Regions from separate parts of the Arthrobacter sp. TJ-238 genome, predicted to be linked through region 1. Evidence: riboswitches for the same ligand, from Rfam matches in the RefSeq annotation. Region 1 holds a riboswitch; each other region holds the start of a gene.
The links. A riboswitch is a leader RNA that binds a small molecule or an ion and turns the genes downstream of it on or off. The one in region 1 is predicted to bind cyclic di-AMP.
Positions count from the first base shown of each region.

Region 1 (2,193 bases):
GGCGGGCGCCTCGAGGGCGCTCATGTGGTTGTAGGTGGTCTTCAGCCCGTCGCCGTGGTCGATCACGATGCGCTGTCCTCCGCCGTAGGCGTGCCAGCCCGAGTCGACGACCGTCCCGGCGTCCACGGCCTTCACCGGGGTGCCGCAGGCGCTGGCGTAGTCGACGCCCGTGTGGAGCTCCGTCCCGAAACCGCCCATGGGGTTGACCCTGTACCCGAAGGTCGAGGCGACCGTCGGGGACTCCACCGGGGCGCTGAAGGCCTTGCGTTCCTTCGCTGCCGGTGCGAGGGAGGCCGAGAGCGCCCGCGCACTCGCGATGCTCGGGGCGATGCCTTCGGCGGCGGGCCCCGCAGCCTCGAGGCCGAAGGTCACCGTGGCTCCCACGGGCGCGGTGACGGCCTGCGATACGCCGGATGCGGGGGCAGCGTCCGCACCGTCGGCAGGAGCCGAGGTGGCCGACGGCGCGACGGCGCCCATCAGCAGGCCGGCCGAGGCCAGGACGATGCCGGCGGTGGCGGCGCTGTCCCGGAGGCGGGTGAGCGACGCAGGGACAGTGCCGCCCCGGGATGCCGTCCGGCGGGTCGCCGGGGGACGCGCGTCCATCCGTCGCTGAACCGGCGACGGCGTGCGTCCGCTGCTGCGGACGCTGCGGCGCGACGGCAGGGACACGGTGGCATTGTCGGCCTCGGCGGCGTCGTCGACGGCGTCGATGGCGTCGACGGCGTCATCGACAGGGATGTCGCGCGCGGCCCGCTCCCGGGCCCGGAGTTCGCGGCGGGTCAGCGGTGCGGAAGTGCTGGGACGCGGCGCATCCCCGGAAGGAGTCGGGACTGCGGCGGGCGCGGACGCATCGGGTCCCGGCTCCACGGGCGCGACGCCTCGGGTCGGCGCGAGAATGGACGGTGCAGCCGGCGAGGAGGCCGCGAAGAAGGGGCTGTGCACCGGGTGGGGCTGCGCACGCAGCGAGCGGCGGTTCGGCGGAGGGGTGTGCGCGGGAAGCTGCGGCGTCGCGTGGTGCTGGTCCGGGCGGGCGCCGGACGCGCGACGGCGCCCGGACATGAGCGTCTGGGTCAACTGCATACCTCTCTCACACGCCCGCGAAGTTAGCTGTCGGATTCGAGCAAGAGTTGACTCGGCCCCCTCGGCGCGGTCCTCGGTGCGGCAGAAGCGCAGGAAGGACCGTGCTGTCGACTATGCGTGAGGGCTTCACCCCGAGGCGGCTCGTGCCGCCGGAATGTGGGTCCTCCACCCCTGTCACAGGTTGTCCAGGCGGTCCGCTGACAGGGTTAGGCGTGCGGACCTGAATTCCACGATGGAGCTTTGACTGCTCAAACATTAGGCGAGGAAAGGCGGAGTTACAATTCCGTTATCCAACCTGTGGACAATTCATGCCATACTTCATCCCGCCATCAGGAATCCTGAGGAAATGTGCGGCAGAACCTGAGTTTCGGCCGCGGAAAGCACTGTCAGGACAGCTCGGCCCGCCCCTTGCGCCAATACCCCATGAAGGCAACCTGTTTCCGGTCCACCCCGACGTCACGCACGAGGTAGCGGCGCAGGCCCCGGACCACGGCGGCCTCGCCCGCGATCCAGGCGTAGAAGGGCTGGGTCCCTGGAGGCCGTTCCGGGTTGACGGTCGATTGCACGATTGCCGCCTCGAGCAGCTGCGGTGTCTCCCAGAGGATGGTCCTGTCGATGTCCACGTCCTCCGGCTCGCTGCCGCCGCTGGCGGTGACCTCTCCGGAGAGGGAGACCCACCCCGGCAGCCGCACCGCGTTCCGGACGGCGGTCTCGAGCAGCTCCCCGTGGGTGCGCCGGCCGCGGGCGAGCCAGGTGATGGAGACCGAGGAGCGCGTGTCGATGTTCTGGAAGTCCGCGCCGTCCGGCACCTCGAGGAACGCATGGCCGCTGATGTCCTCGGGGAGCGACTCGAGGATGGCGCTGATCGCGGGCACTGCGGTCTCGTCGCCGGCGAGGAGCACGTGCTGGGCGAGGCCCGGGCTCCACTCGATGCCCCCGTAGGCACCCGCTGTCGCGCACTGTGCGGCGGCGGAGTTGGGTCCGATGACGCACACCCGGTCCCCGGGCCTTGCCGCTGCAGCCCATTCGGAGGCGGGACCGCCGCGGCCGTCCTCGTCGAGGTGCATCACGAAGTCCACGTCGATCTCCGGCTGCGGGCCCGTGCAGCGCGAG
Region 1 is NZ_JBZCNH010000004.1:36,790-38,982, reverse strand. It holds gene AC4D2O_RS09050 (M23 family metallopeptidase) at 1-1,074, opposite strand, end outside; cyclic di-AMP (ydaO/yuaA leader) riboswitch at 1,078-1,303, opposite strand; gene AC4D2O_RS09045 (siderophore-interacting protein) at 1,467-2,193, opposite strand, start outside.

Region 2 (2,193 bases), on a different contig from region 1:
GCGGGGCTGCTGACGACGTCGCCGAACTGGAAGAACTGGCCCGGGGCGAGATCGCCTACGGACTTGCCGACCGAGCGCAGTGCCTTCTCGACCATGGCGGTGCAGTCCTGGGCGACGCCGATCTGGGCGTACGCCGAGCCGACCAGGCCGGCAGCGACGCCGGAGGACGGGGCGGGAGCAGGAGTGGGCTTGGGAGCGGGAGCGGGAGCCGGTGCGACGGCGGCGGGCGCTGCGGCCGGTGCCACGGGAGCGGGAGCGGGAGCCGGTGCGACGGCGGCGGGCGCTGCGGCCGGTGCCACGGGAGCCGGTGCGGCGACGGGGGCCGGTGCCACGGGAGCCGGTGCGGCGACGGCAGCCACGGCGGGAGCGGCCGGCGCTGCGACCGGAACGACGGCGACGGGCGCTGCGACCGGGGCCGGCGCGGCGGGTGCCTGCTCCTCGACCACGGGAGCGGGCGCCTCGACGACGGGCTCGGGGGCGGCGGTGACCTCGACGGCCACGCGGTCGAAGGAGACCGTGGCGGTGGCGGGGACGGTGACCTCGGCCGAGACGACCCGGCTCACGGTCAACGCCGTGGAGGACGCTACTTCGCGCTCTGCGGGGGTGGCCCCGTGGGCCGGGAGGCCGGCGGTGAGGACGAGGCCCGAAGCGGCGACGATGACGGCTGCCTGGCGGCCGACCGATCCGGCGTTGGAGGTGACTGCAGTGGACAGGTTCGTCAGCGCACTGACGTTCCGGGCCGCACGGTGGCGGCCCAATGAAGAGCTATTGGACACGTTGGATTGCCTCTCCCAACGCCTGCGAGGTGAGCTGTCGGATTCGGATGGGAGTCACCCGGCCGCTGCGTGAAGCAGCGACTTAACCCCAAGGATTTCGGTTACGAAACCCAGAAATTGGTTCCCCCGCCTCTGCCATGCGATGGTGCGGACGGACCTCGAGCAATGGCAGAGCTAGGCGATTTGCAGGAGGGTGCCGGATCTAGAGCGAATTTGGCACGAGATGAAAGCTACCTCACAACCACCCGTTTGTCACGTTACGATCACGAAATGGTGTGTTCTTGGTGACGACGCCGGTTCGGAGGACCTTCTGCACACCCGCGCGGCGGCGGCCGAGTCCTCAGGCGGCGACGGAGACGAACACGTGCGAGGCCACCTCGGGCGGCAGTTCCAGGGCTCCCTCGACCCCCGGGACGCGGACGGACACGTAGTCACCCACGGATTCGAGATTGAGCTGCGCTCCGGGACGGAGGCCGCCCTCGTCGAGCTGCGTGAGCAGTTCAGGATCCACCTGGATCGGCTCGGCGAGGCGCACCAGGGTGACCTGCTTCCCGGGTGCATACGTGCCCATGGCGGACAGCAGGGTCACCACGCCGTCGGTGAACCGCTCGGACTCGATCCCGCCGATGGCCGCGAGTCCGGGGATCGGGTTGCCGTACGGCGATTCGGAGGGCTTGCCGAGGAGCTCGTAGAGCCGCCGCTCCACCCGCTCGCTCATCACGTGCTCCCAGCGGCAGGCCTCGTCGTGGACGTAGGCCCAGTCGAGACCGATGACGTCGCTGAGCAGCCGCTCGGCCAGACGGTGCTTCCTCATGACGCCCGTGGCCCTGTGGCGGCCCAGTTCGGTGAGCTCGAGGTGCCGGTCACCGGAGACGACCACGAGACCGTCACGCTCCATGCGGCCGATGGTCTGGGAGACGGTCGGACCCGAGTGGCGAAGGCGCTCGGCGATGCGCGCGCGGAGGGCGACGATGTTCTCTTCCTCGAGTTCAAGGATGGTCCGCAGGTACATCTCAGTGGTGTCGATGAGGTCCGTCATGCGGTTCAGCTCCTTGGTGCGGTGCGGGTGCGCGGCTGGAATGCCTCACGCCGGTGAGGCAGGCCAAAGCCGCCACGGACTGCTCCGCCCCACGCCCCCCAAGGTTAACCCATGGCGCAACGGCCCCGGCAATCGGGCGGAGCGCGGTCAGGGCGGCTTCCCGCAGCCGGTTAACAAATGGAGGGCCCGGGACCGCTGGGGCAGAATGAGGCCGTACCTGCCGCCCAACAGCTGGAGCATCGCATGAGTGACTCGCCCCGTATTCCCGACCACCTCCTGCCCTCGGACGGCCGTTTCGGCGCGGGCCCGTCGAAGGTCAGGAGCGGCCAGGTGGACGCGCTCGTGGGGGCGGGGCGGTCGCTGCTCGGGACCTCGCAC
Region 2 is NZ_JBZCNH010000002.1:48,196-50,388, reverse strand. It holds gene AC4D2O_RS03585 (NlpC/P60 family protein) at 1-776, opposite strand, end outside; cyclic di-AMP (ydaO/yuaA leader) riboswitch at 782-934, opposite strand; gene AC4D2O_RS03580 (iron-dependent transcriptional repressor DtxR) at 1,117-1,815, opposite strand; gene serC (phosphoserine transaminase) at 2,059-2,193, shown strand, end outside.
Region 2: it holds a riboswitch for cyclic di-AMP, as region 1 does, so the genes downstream of both, AC4D2O_RS03585 (NlpC/P60 family protein) here and AC4D2O_RS09050 (M23 family metallopeptidase) in region 1, are expected to answer to the same signal.

Region 3 (2,193 bases), on a different contig from region 1:
GTTGCCGAAGGGGTCCACCACGGACGCCGTCGTGAACCCGCCGGTCCCGCGTTCCGTCACCGCCTCGTATTCGGTGGCGCCTAGCCGGAGCAGCCTGTCCAGCGTGCCGGTCAGGTCGTCGACGTGCCAGAACATGACGGCGCCACCCGGCCCGAGGGACGCCCCGGAGGGCCCGTACCTCCGGTCGATGAACCCGAGCTCGTCCTCGTCGTCACCCACCCGGAACTCGAGGTAGGCGGGAGGCTCGGGGGGCGGCGGGAAGGCGTAGTACGGCGCTGTCCCCAGCAGTTCCGTGTACCAGTCGCGGGCGGCGGCGAGATCGTCGGCGTAGAAGGTGACGGTGGCGAATCCTCGAAACATCGGTGCTCCTCCGGGTAGGCGTGACCCGCCGGAATGTACACCCGAAGCCGGGTACGGCAAAGGGCGGGGTGCAAGCACCCCGCCCTTTGCGTGTCGCGACCGGCGTCTGCCGCCGGTCTGCGCCGTCTGTCCGCTCTAGCGGGTGTAGTAACCGTCCACCGACATGACGTTGACCGAGTGCACCTGGGTGCCCTGCGACGGGTTCAGCGCGCTGACCATCTGGCCGTCGCCGAGGTAGATCCCGACGTGGCTGCCACCGTTCTGGCTCACCAGGTCACCCGGCTGGGGGGTGCTGGTGGGCGTCATGGCGGCGAACTGCGCCCACGTGGTGCGGGGCAGGTTGATGCCCTGCTGTGCGTAGGCCCACTGGACGAAGCCTGAGCAGTCCCAGGCGCCGTAGGCGGTGCCGCCGAAGACGTAGCCCGAGCCGACACCCTGCATCGCCGTGCCGACGATCCCGGGGAGCGAGGCCGCCCTCGGCGCGATGGAGGCGGCGGACTGCGTGCTGAGTCCAATGGAGTTGCCCGGGGTCGCCGTGGTGCTCGCGAGCACTGCCTGCGCGGGCGCTGCCTGTGCGGCCACGGACTGTGCGGGCACCGACTGAGCGGAGTACTGCTGCGGGGCGGCGGAACCGCCCAGCGAGATGGACTGCCCGGGGTAGATGACCGAGGCGTAGCCGAGGCCGTTGGCCGCGAACAGCGCATCGAGGCTGACGCCGTGCGAGGAGGCGATGCTGCCGAGCGTGTCGCCGGCCTGCACGGTGTAGGTGCCGGCCGCGGTGGTGCTCGCGGTGGACTGCTGGGTGTCGGTGCTGATCTCACCGGCTGCGCTGGCGGGAAGTGCCGCGCCGAACAGGAGGCCGGACGCGGTGACGACGACCGCGGCGGGCTTGCCGGCGACGGACGCGGTCGCAGTGACGGCGCGTGAGGCCGTGACGAGGGGGTTGGTGCGCGTGGGGACGGCCCGGTGGCGCGCGATATGGCTCTTGGACATGCTGTTGCCTTTCCCAAAGCCTGCGAAGTTAGCTGTCGGGTTCGGATGGGACATCCGGACACGCACCTGCCGACCAACGCCCCCAGGCTGGTCAACGCGTGTCTTTACCCCTAGGACTCGTTGAAGAGTCCGCTACTGGTTCCCCCGCCCCTGTCGAATGGTTTGTGCGAACGGTTCATCCTCATCGACAGGGTTCGGCTGAAAGAGGATGAGTGCCCCGCCGTGGTGGCGCGGGCACGGCTTCAACGGTACGCGAGAGGTCCCGGATTGTCACGTTTGGATCACGAGGGAAAGATCACGTCACTGGCCCGGGGAGGCTACGTCCTCGCGTTGCGTGGTCTCGGCTGGCAGTGCGGGCAGAGGTAGGAGGACCGGTTCATGAAGGACTCCCGGCGGATCAGCGTGTGCCGGCCCTCGTCCGCGCAACGGCGGCACGGCTGGCCGCCGCGCCCGTAGGCCTCGAGATCCCGCGCGAAGTAGCCCGAGGCACCGTTGACATTCACGTAGAGGGCGTCGAAGCTCGTGCCCCCGGCCGCCAGGGCGCGGGTCATCACACCGGTGGCCGCCTCGATGATCCGCCGGGTGTCCGGGCGCCGCAGGGTGTCGGTGGGCCGGGCGTAGTGGAAACGGGCCGCCCACAGGGCCTCGTCGGCGTAGATGTTGCCGATGCCGGAGACGAGCCCCTGATCGAGCAGCGCGCGCTTGAGTCCGGTCCTGCGGGCGCGAAGGCGCCGGTGGAAGGCCTCGGGGTCGAAAGCGGGGTCGAGGAGGTCGCGTGCGATGTGGGCGGCCTGGTGCGGCACGAGGGGCAGGCTGCCCTCCCCCAGCCCTCCCGGGTGA
Region 3 is NZ_JBZCNH010000006.1:6,176-8,368, reverse strand. It holds gene AC4D2O_RS13435 (VOC family protein) at 1-360, opposite strand, end outside; gene AC4D2O_RS13430 (C40 family peptidase) at 496-1,353, opposite strand; cyclic di-AMP (ydaO/yuaA leader) riboswitch at 1,356-1,532, opposite strand; gene mutM (bifunctional DNA-formamidopyrimidine glycosylase/DNA-(apurinic or apyrimidinic site) lyase) at 1,671-2,193, opposite strand, start outside.
Region 3: it holds a riboswitch for cyclic di-AMP, as region 1 does, so the genes downstream of both, AC4D2O_RS13430 (C40 family peptidase) here and AC4D2O_RS09050 (M23 family metallopeptidase) in region 1, are expected to answer to the same signal.